2 regions of the Bradyrhizobium sp. FW305-F6 genome follow, and region 1 is predicted to be linked to the other one. Evidence: riboswitches for the same ligand, from Rfam matches in the RefSeq annotation. Region 1 holds a riboswitch; the other holds the start of a gene.
The links. Region 1 has a riboswitch for cobalamin ahead of AC3WLX_RS06190 (DUF1636 domain-containing protein). Riboswitches for the same ligand answer to the same signal wherever they lie in the genome.
Positions count from the first base shown of each region.

Region 2: linked by a shared signal. The riboswitch ahead of AC3WLX_RS29540 (TonB-dependent receptor) and the one ahead of AC3WLX_RS06190 (DUF1636 domain-containing protein) in region 1 are both predicted to bind cobalamin.

Region 1 covers NZ_JBYSYD010000001.1:1,277,286-1,282,573, reverse strand. The annotation lists gene cobD (threonine-phosphate decarboxylase CobD) at 1-235, shown strand, start outside; gene AC3WLX_RS06200 (cobyric acid synthase) at 277-1,725, opposite strand; gene cobO (cob(I)yrinic acid a,c-diamide adenosyltransferase) at 1,733-2,368, opposite strand; cobalamin riboswitch at 2,409-2,631, shown strand; gene AC3WLX_RS06190 (DUF1636 domain-containing protein) at 2,725-3,099, shown strand; gene cobW (cobalamin biosynthesis protein CobW) at 3,096-4,130, shown strand; gene cobN (cobaltochelatase subunit CobN) at 4,130-5,288, shown strand, end outside.
Region 2 covers NZ_JBYSYD010000005.1:312,965-318,252, forward strand. The annotation lists gene AC3WLX_RS29540 (TonB-dependent receptor) at 1-1,935, opposite strand, end outside; cobalamin riboswitch at 2,040-2,235, opposite strand; gene AC3WLX_RS29545 (alpha/beta hydrolase family protein) at 2,537-3,745, shown strand; gene AC3WLX_RS29550 (amidohydrolase family protein) at 3,911-5,288, shown strand, end outside.

The DNA of each region.
Region 1 (5,288 bases):
CGTCTTCACGCAACAGCCGACATGGCTGCGGCTTGGGCTTCCCGGCAGCGAATCCGAATGGACGCGGCTTGCTGAGGTCTTGGCGCCTGATGAACATGCGCCTGGTTGCGCCGACGGTGGTGCGCTCCCTCGCCCGCTTGCGGGAGTGGGTCTCTCCGCAAGGGGACAATTCCCAAGCGGAGAAAGCCCTCACCCGGCGCTTTGCGCCGACCTCTCCCGCAAGCGGGAGAGGTGACGAGCCCCACGTCCACCTGTTCAGTATCCAACCATTCCACGCTAGCGCGCTAGCGCGAGCAAGCCTTCGACGTCGAGATGCGTCTCGATGTGATCGGCCAGCGCATCGAGCGCGCTCTCGATCCTGGCGTGATAGGGCTCGTCGCCTGCGGGAATATCGAGCTTGGCGAGATAGGCCCTGCGGAAATCGTCCGACGTGAACAGGCCGTGCAGATAGCTGCCCTGCACGCGGCCATCGCCCGAGACCGCGCCCTCCGGCTCCCCGTTCACCTTCGCAAATGGCCGCGCGCGATCGGGGCCGTCGGTGCGGCCGATATGGATTTCATAGGCTTCGATAGCCTGCTCGGTGGCAGCATGCACGGCGGCAACGCGCGTCAGTGTCTTCTGCGGGCTCATCACCGTTTCCACATCCAGCAGCCCGAGGCCCGGCGTATCGCCGGCAGGGCCCTCGATGCCATCGGGATCGGCGACGCTGCGGCCGAGCATCTGATAGCCGCCGCAAAGGCCGAGCACGTGGCCACCCCGGCGCTGGTGCGCGAGCAGGTCGATGTCCCAGCCCTGCGCGCGCAGGAAGGCGAGGTCGCCGCGGGTGGATTTCGAGCCGGGGATGATGACGAGCCTGACATCGCCGGGGATCGCTTCGCCCGGACGCACCATGATGAGATCGACGCCCGGCTCGAGCTTGAGCGGATCGAGATCGTCGAAATTCGCGATCCGCGACAGCGCCAGGCACGCGATCTTGCATTGGCCCGGCTTGCGCGCATCGCGCAGGCCGAGCGCGTCCTCGGCCGGCAGCTCGCCGGCGCGCGGAAACCAGGGCAGCACGCCGAAGCCGCGCCACGACGTTTTCTGCTCGATCAGCCTGTAGCCATCGTCGAACAGCGTGGGGTCGCCGCGGAACTTGTTGATGACGAAGCCCTGGACCATCGCGGCATCATCAGGGTCGATCACCGTCTTGATGCCGACCAATTGGGCGATGACGCCGCCGCGGTCGATGTCGCCGATCAGCACGACCGGCACGTCGGCTTTGCGGGCAAAGCCCATATTGGCGATGTCGGCCTTGCGCAAATTCACCTCGGCCGGGCTGCCGGCGCCCTCGACCAGCACCAGATCGGCGCGCGCCTTCAGGCGCTCGAAACTCTCCAGCACCGCACCCATCAGCGACGGCTTCATCGCCGCATAGTCGCGTGCACGCGCGGTCGCGATGCGCTTGCCGTGAACGATGATTTGCGCGCCGACATCGGTCTCGGGCTTGAGCAGCACCGGGTTCATGTCGGTGTGCGGCTCGACGCCGGCAGCGAGCGCCTGCAGCGCCTGCGCGCGCCCGATCTCGCCGCCATCGACGGTCACCGCCGCGTTGTTCGACATGTTCTGCGGCTTGAACGGCAGCACGCGCAAGTCCCGTCGCGTGAACGCGCGCGCAAGGCCGGCGACGATGAGCGATTTGCCCACGTCCGAGCCGGCCCCCTGGATCATCAGTGCACGTGCCATCGGGATCTCAGAACTCGACGCCGGCCTGCGCCTTGATGCCGGAGCGGAAGGGATGCTTGACCAGCGTCATCTCGGTGACGAGGTCGGCGATCTCGATCAGCTCGTCCTTGGCATTGCGTCCGGTGAGCACGACATGCGTCATCGGCGGCTTCTGCGTAGTCAGGAACTCGACCACCTCGGCGATGTCGAGATAGTCGTAGCGCAGAGCGATGTTGATCTCGTCGAGCACGACCATCCGCAGCCGCTCGTCGAGGATCAGTTCCTTGGCTTTCTCCCAGCCGGCGCGCGCGGCCGCAATGTCGCGGGCCCGATCCTGCGTCTCCCAGGTAAAGCCTTCGCCCATCGCGTGGAACTGGCAGAGATCGCCGAAATGGCCGGTGAGGAGGCGCCGCTCGCCGGTGTCCCAGGCGCCCTTGATGAACTGCACGACCGCGCAAGGGAAGCCATGCGCGACGCAGCGAACGATCATGCCGAAGGCGGAGGAGGATTTTCCCTTGCCCGCGCCGGTGTGGACGATGATCAGGCCTTTTTCGCCGCTTTTGGTCGCCATGATCTTGTCGCGGGCGGCCTTCTTCTTCGCCATCTTGGCGGCGTGGCGGGCGTCACTTTCGTCGGCTGTTTGAGTGTCCGGTTCAGGCGTCATCGATCCCGGTCCTTCGGCTTGACAAGTGGCGGCCACCGGCAAATGGTGGCCTGACGTTGGTTCCTGTCCTATGACAGGCGAAGAGGGAATGCGATAGGGTCCGAATCGGCAGGATTTGGCTCCAAAATGCAGCCGCCCCCGCGACCGTGACCGGAGAGATGCCCGAAGCCACTGAGTCCCCAAAGGGAATCGGGAAGGCGGGGATCGAAGGGCGAAAACCCTGCTCCGCAAGCCGGGAGACCTGCCAGCGCGGACGATTTTGAACCGGCGGACGGGGTGTTCCGCGACGGGGAAACGGACCTTCTGCGGAATGGTCCGTGTGCCTCATCGCCTCCCGCTGTTTATGGAAGAGGCGAATGACCGTCACACTTCACGTCTGCATCACCTGCCGCGCCGGCGCGACGCTCGGCGAGGGCGAAACGACGCCCGGCAAGCGCCTGCATGGCGCGATCCTCGAGGCCGGTGTGCCCGACGGCGTCAACGTGGTTCCCGTCGAGTGCCTGTCGGCGTGCAGCCAAGGCTGCTCGGTCGCGCTCAGCGCGCCGGGCCGCTGGTCCTATGTCTATGGCCGCCTGTCGGAGACGAATGCGCGCGATGTGGTCGCGGGCGCTGCGGCTTATGCCGCCGCGCCTGATGGCCTCGTGCCCTGGCGCAGCCGCCCGGAGATCTTCCGCAAGCAGTCGCTTGCCCGCATTCCCCCCATTGCCGTCGTGCCGGAGGCTGCCGAATGAACTCGCTCGCAAAAGTTCCGGTCACGGTCGTCACCGGCTTCCTCGGTTCCGGCAAGACCACGCTGATCCAGCATCTGCTCGCCAATCCCGGTGGCAAGAAGCTCGCGGTGCTCGTCAACGAGTTCGGCAGCGAAGGCGTCGACGGCGAGATCCTGAAATCCTGCGCGGACGCCAACTGCCCGGAGGAGAACATCGTCGAACTCGCCAATGGCTGCATCTGCTGCACCGTCGCCGACGATTTCATTCCGACCATGGAGCAACTCTTGGCGCGCCCGGTGCGGCCCGATCACATCCTGATCGAAACCTCGGGCTTGGCGCTGCCGAAGCCGCTGCTGAAGGCGTTCGACTGGCCGGAGATCCGCTCGCGCATCACGGTGGACGGCGTAATTGCGCTGGCCGACGCTGAAGCCGTCGCCGCCGGCCGCTTCGCGCCGGATCCGGCTGCGGTGGAAGCGCAGCGCGCGGCGGACGAGAATCTCGATCACGAGACGCCGCTGTCGGAGGTGTTCGAGGACCAGATCGCCTGCGCCGACATCGTGCTGCTGACGAAGGCGGATCTTGCCGGCGCGGCGGGAATCGAAGCCGCCAGGGCTGCGATCACCGCCGAGATGCCGCGCCGGGTGCCGATGCTGCCTGTCACCGATGGTGCGATCGATGCGCGCGTCATTCTCGGCCTCGGCGCCGCCGCCGAGTACGATCTCGCCGCGCGCCCCTCGCATCACGACGGCGAGGAGGAGCACGAGCACGACGATTTCGCCTCCGTCGTGATCGAGCTTCCGGAGGTCGCCGACATCGACGCGCTGGTCGCATCGGTCCAGAAGCTGGCGCGCGAGCAGAACGTGCTGCGCGTCAAGGGCTACATCGCTGTCGCCGGCAAGCCGATGCGCCTGCTGCTACAGGCCGTCGGCGAGCGCGTGCGCCACCAGTTCGACAGGCCCTGGGGCGCAGGTGTCAGGCAGTCGAAGCTCGTCGTGATCGGCGAGCATGGCGATATTGATGAGGCCGCGATCAGGTCAGGACTCGGTATCTGATGCACGTCGTTTTCCGCGAGAGCCGTGGTCTTGAGGAGACCGCGACGCCAAGAGACATCGGCCAGGACCCGGCCGATCTCGTGGTGCTCTCGTATTCGGATTCCGACCTTGCCGCGTTCGCCGCCGGCTGGCGGCGTGGCCGGAACAGCCTGCCGTCGCTGCGGCTCGCCAATCTTGCCGAGCTCCGGCATCCGCTGTCGGTCGACACCTATGTCGAGCGCACGCTGTCGCAGGCGCGCGGCATATTGGTGCGCCTGATCGGCGGGGAATCCTATTGGCCGTACGGGCTTGCCGCGCTCCAGCAACTCGCGCAAGAGCGCAACATCGTGCTCGCCGTGCTGCCGGCGGACGGCCGCGACGACACGCGGCTGGATGCCTTCTCGACCCTGCCGGTCTCGACGCTGCGGCGGCTCAAGGTGCTCTGCGACACCGGTGGCCCGGTCGCGGCGCAAGCCGCGATCGCGCAGCTTGCGCTGGCCTCGGGGCTTTATGCCGGACCGGTCATCGGCGAGATGACCGTGCCCGAGATGGGCTTCTACGATCCCGTGCGGGGTGTCATCGCGGCGCGGGCGGGCGGCGAAGGCAAGCCGCGCGCGCTGGTGACATTCTATCGCTCCTATCTCACTGCTGCGGACACTGGCCCGGTCGACGCTCTGATCGCCGCGCTGCGCGAGAAGGGCTTTGACGCCTGCGGCCTGTTCGTAACGTCCCTGAAGGCACCCGGCGTCGCGGATTGGCTGCGCGCGCATCTTGCGCAGGATCCCCCAGCTGCGATCGTCAATGCGACGGCGTTCTCCGCGCTGGGCGACGATGGCACGACGCCGTTCGATGCCGCGACGTGCCCCGTGTTCCAGGTCGCGCTCTCCACGGCGCGGCGCGAGGACTGGGCTACCTCGCTGCGCGGCTTGTCGCCCGGCGATCTCGCCATGCACGTGGTGCTGCCCGAAGTCGATGGCCGCCTGTTCGCCGGCGTGGTGAGCTTCAAGTCGGCGGCGATGCGCGACCCCGATCTGCAATTCTCGCATCTGGCGCATCGGCCCGACGAGGAGCGTGTGAACGCTGTCGCCGCACGCGTTGGGGCCTGGCATCGCCTTGCGATGACGCCCGCCGGCGAGAAGCGGCTTGCGATCGTGCTCTCGAACTATCCGGGGAGGCCGC
Region 2 (5,288 bases), on a different contig from region 1:
CTGCACGAAGTCGTCATACCTCGCGCGCAGGAACGCGGTGTTGGCATCGATCCGCCAGCCATAGTCGAGCAGAAAACCAACTGAAGCTTCGACGCCGCGCGATGATTGCTGGCCGACCTGGACCGTCAGCGAGGGAATGTTGGGATCGCGGGCCAGCAGGTTGTTCTTCACGATCTCATAGCCGGCCAAGGTCCATTCGCCGCGGCCGCCCCAGAACGATTGCTTCACGCCGATCTCGATCTGTCTGCCGGTGGCAAGGTCGAAATTCTTGTTGGCGGACGACAGTGAGATCAGGCCTCCGACCGGATCGACCGCCGTGGCATACTGGCCATAGAAAGCGAGGTCCTTGACGGGTGTATAGACCGCGCCGGCGCGCCATGTCGTCGAGGAGAACGATTTTTCGAAACTGTTCGCGGGCGTGACATAGTCGGTGCGCGTGATCGTCGGTTCATCCTGTCGAACGCCAGCGATGATGGATAGCTGCTCGGTGACCGAGAGCCGGTTCTCGGCGAACAAAGCGTATTGATTGGTCACGCTGCCGTAACCGGGAATGGTGGGGTTCGGGCTGTTGAAGACGCCTGGATCGAAGCTGTAGGGGTTGACGGACGACGAGCCGCCATAAGGTGAATTGTTGGTGTGGGTGAAATCGATGCTGTTGACGTCGAAGCCCGCCAGGAACTCGTTGGCCATCCCAAGGACATGCCCGCGGAATTTCGCGTCCATGCGGTTGCCGACCTGCTGCTGATCGTGAAAGATCTCGATATAGCTGGTTCGGTTGATGAGGCCGGTAGCGGGATTGTAGGCGTAGCTTTCGACGTCCTTCCAGTGCCGCTTGGAGTTCAAGTAGTACAGCGTGTTGTGGATCGAGATTCCATCGGCGACCTGCCAATCGGTCTTCACCTGGTTCCAGCTGTCCTGGTAGCGGATGTGGCTGTCGCTGACATTGTAGTTCTTGAAGCGTAGCGACTCTTCGAGCCTGCCGTTGATCAGCGGCGTGCCGAAGTAGCGCGACGGGTTGCGGTCGCCGTAGTCTGTGGACAGTGTCCAAGTGACGTCTTCGTTCTGTTTGACCTGGACCACGGCATGAAGCGCGACGTTCGAGGTGTTGTCACGATCGACCCATCCATCCGACATGTTGCCGGTAGCGGTGATGCGATAGGCGACGTCCTTGCTGATCGGACCGCCACTGTCGACCGCAATTCGCCGTCTCATGTTGCTGTCCAGCGAGATTTCGGCCTGGTTGCGAGGGATCCAGGACGGCAGTTTCGACACGATGTTGATGGCGCCGCCGACCGCACCCGCGCCATACATCACCGATGCAGGGCCGCGCAGCACCTCGATGCGCTCGGTCGACCATGTGTCGAACGGAAAGGTGACCGTGCCGGCGCCGATGTAAAGCTGGGTGCCGTCATAGAGCGTCATGACGGACCCAAGGCCCGTGAAGCCGCGGGTATTGAACGAGACCCCGCCGTTGCCCGGTGCCGGGCTCGCGGTGAAGCCGACGGCGTTTTGCGTCACCGCGTCCAAGATGTCCTCCTGGCCGCGTTCGGCGATGGTTTCGGCAGAGATCACCTCCACGCTGGCCGGCGTCTGCAGCCGCGTCAGCCCGAGCCGGCTGCCGGCGGTGCTCGCGCCGGTGAGATTGAGCGTGGGTGCGGCGAACGCGGGACCCGTCCGGTCGGCCGTCGGAGCACGCGTGTCCGAAGCTACGCTTCGCTGCTGATGACGAGAGCGCGAGGGGCGCGTTGCATCGCTACGCCGGGTGCTGCGAGCATTCGGCGGCGCCGCTGGCGGCTGCACTACGACAGGATCGAGCGTCTGGGCCGGCCTTTCCGACTGTGCCCAGCCGTCCGTCGACAATATGAGGCAGGAGAATGCAACTGAACGGAGCAACGCGCGGCGATGTCGTGGCGCGAAAACTATGCGGGAGATCATCTATCGACTCGCGATAACGTGGCACGTCACCGCGAACGCAGTTTGGCCGCTGCCTCAAGAAGACAGCTCAACACTCACCAGGACACCCCGCCCAATGTGCTCGCGTGTGACCACGACTGACGGCAGGTCTCCTGGCTCGCGGGTCGTTGCCTGTCGCCGCCTTCCCAAGCCCGCAGGCCCAGTGGCGTTTGGCGAAGGCTCACCGCTTACAGTTGCGGGGGCAGCCACGGCATTGGGGAAATCCCCGCACCGTATTCCCTATTGATCCCCCGAAGGAGAACCGTCGCAGTCACCCTAGTTTTATTTGCAAAGGGCTGTCAACTGGCTGACCCGACACAGATCAGCGCGTCCCACCGTCATCGGCGACGCATCGATCGGCAGGCGATACACCAATTTCCTGTCACCCAGTCCGGCGCGCGGCCTTACCTGGAGACCAGCAAGACTCGGGCAGCGAGGTCGCGAGATCGCGGATGCGTGTCGCGACCGAGTTCGACAATACCGCACGGACGGGCTGGTTTTCGAATTGCGTGACGCCCAAGGCAACACAATTTCAACCTAACCTCTGTAGGCCTGTTACCGTCTCGTTCCACGGGTCGCTTGCATGAAATCGGCTTGGCGTTTTTCTCTCCTGCTTCTCCTTCAACTCCTCGTGGGGGTTTCCGCCCAGGCGCAGGAGGGCGAAGTCGTCAAACTATCAGCCAGTATCGCATATCAGCGCGTTGCGCGCTGGGATGCCGATCAGCTCAACAAGATTCTGAAGGTCGATACGCCCGCCTTCGCCGGGATCACGACAGCCTATAGCCCGGCGCGCAATGCCGTTCGGCTCTATCGCGTGACCTATTCGTCCGTCATACCCGAGCGCGGCAACAAGCCGACAATCGCGTCCGGATTGCTGGCGATCCCCGAGGACAGCGGCACCTCGTTGCCGCTGGTGTCGTACCAGCACGGCACGGTCTACGGAAAGCAGGAGGTTCCGTCCTTTCCGCAGCAATCGCCGGAAACGCAGTTGATGATCGCCCAGTTCGCCGGCCAGGGCTATATCGTGATCGGCGCCGACTATTTCGGGCTCGGCACGTCGGCCGAGCCGGAAGGCTACATGGTGAAGGCGAGCCATCAGCAGGCGACCTATGACATGCTGACGGCGAGCCGCGCCGTGCTCGATCACCTCAAGCTCACCACGACCAAGCTGTTCCTCGCCGGCTGGTCGCAAGGCGGTTTCGTGACCATGGCCATGCTCGAAAAGCTCGAGCAATCGGGCGTCAAGGTCGACGCCGCCGCAACCGCGAGCGCGCCGGTCGACGCGTTCGTCGCGCTCAACGGCTTTCTCAGTTTCCCGCGCAAGAACGATGCGAGCTGGGTGAATTCGCTGTTCATCCTGACGGCGTTCTCCTTCGAGAATTACTACGGCGTGCCGGGGCTCGCGCGCTCGCTGATCGCGGATGCTTATTACGACGTGGCGCGCAAGGCTTATATGCGCGAACCCTTCAATCCGGCCGACGTCCCCACCGACCTGCACAAGCTGATCCGCGCAGACTATTTCGATCCGCAGTTCTTCGCCGCATCAGCCTACGGGCGCCTGGTCGCGCAGACCCAGGCGTATCGCTGGATCGTCAAGAGCCCGGTCCGCAACTATTACGGTGAAAGCGACGAAGCCATCAGCGTCGGGCTGGGTCAGCTCGCCATGACCTATCAGCGTGCAATCGGCAGTGGCAACCAGGCGGTGGAGGCGGTCTCGACCGGCAGCACCAGCCATCGCGGCACCTTCGCCACGGCGGTGCCGAAATGGAAATCCTGGTTCGACGGGCTGTGACGCGCGCGCGAATACGCATGATGCATCGGCATCGACAGAGGTGGTCGGCTTCCTGAAAATCTGCATCATGCGCGCCGGGACTGGGCGCCAAGCGGCCGGTCTCGGCCTCCGGAGCTGCTGCCGGGCCTTTGGAGGCTTTTTGCAATAGCTTTTCGGAGTGACTAAATGAGCGGCTTGGTGATCTCTGGCGGCCGGGTGGTGGATCCAGCCAGCGGGATGGATGCCATCGGCGACGTCGCGGTGGTAGACGGCAGGATCGCCGCGGTCGGCGCCTCGCTCGGCGGCGCAGAGCGGGTGATCGACGCAACCGGGCTCGTCGTCGCGCCCGGCTTCATCGATCTGCATGCGCATGGCCAGTCGGTCCCGGCCGACCGCATGCAGGCGTTCGACGGCGTGACCACCACGCTCGATCTCGAGGCAGGCGTGCTGCCGGTTGCGTCCTGGTATGAACGGCAGGCCAGGAAGGGGCGCGTGCTGAATTACGGCGCCGCCACCAACTGGGCCTTTGCCCGCATCGGCGCGATGACCGGCTCCAATGCGGAGAGCTCGCTGGAAGCATTCGGCGCTGCCATGCGCGACCGCCGCTGGATCGACAATGTCGCGACCGATTCGGAGGTCGCCGGTATCCTGGAGCGCCTATCGCGCGGCCTGAACGAGGGCGGCATCGGCATCGGCATCCTCAACGCGTATGCGCCGGGTGCCGGCGTGCAGGAGCTGACGGCGGTGTGCCAGCTGGCTGCAGCCAAGGACGTGCCGACCTTCACCCATGTCGCCTTCATGTCGCGCATCGACCCCGAGAGCGCGGCGGAAGCCTATATCCGCCTGATCGGCTATGCCGGCGCCACCGGCGCGCACATGCACATCTGCCACTTCAATTCGTCGAGCAAGACCGACGTCGAGCGCTGCCGCGCGCTGATCGAAAAGGCGCAAGGACAGGGCCTGCCGATCACCGTCGAGGCCTACCCCTACGGCACCGGCTCGACGGTGCTGGCCGCCGCCTTCTTCAGCGACCCGGAGTTCGTCGAGCGCAACGGCACCGGATACGATTCCGTGCAGCGCGTCACCGACGGCTATCGCTTCCACGATCGCGAGGAGCTGCTCAAGGCGCAGGCCGAGGAGCCGTCCTCGCTGGTGCTCTGGCACATCCTCGACACCGAGAACAACGCGCATCACCGCGACCTGCTCGACATGTCGGTGCTCTATCCCGGCGGCGCGATCGCCTCCGACGCGATGCCGTGGACGCTCTCCGACGGCACCACCTACACCGGCGAGGCCTGGCCGCTGCCGGATGACGCCACCTCGCATCCGCGCTCGGCCGGCTGCTTCACGAAATTCATCCGCGAATGGGTGCGCGAGCGCAAGGCCGTGTCGCTGCTGGAAGGCGTGCGCAAATGCGCGCTGATCCCGGCGGAGATCCTGTCACAGAGCACGCCCGCGATGCGCGCCAAGGGCCGGCTTGCAAAGGACGCGGATGCCGACATCGTCGTGTTCGACTACGAGAAGCTCTCGGATCGCGCGACCTTCACTGCGATGAACCGTGCGT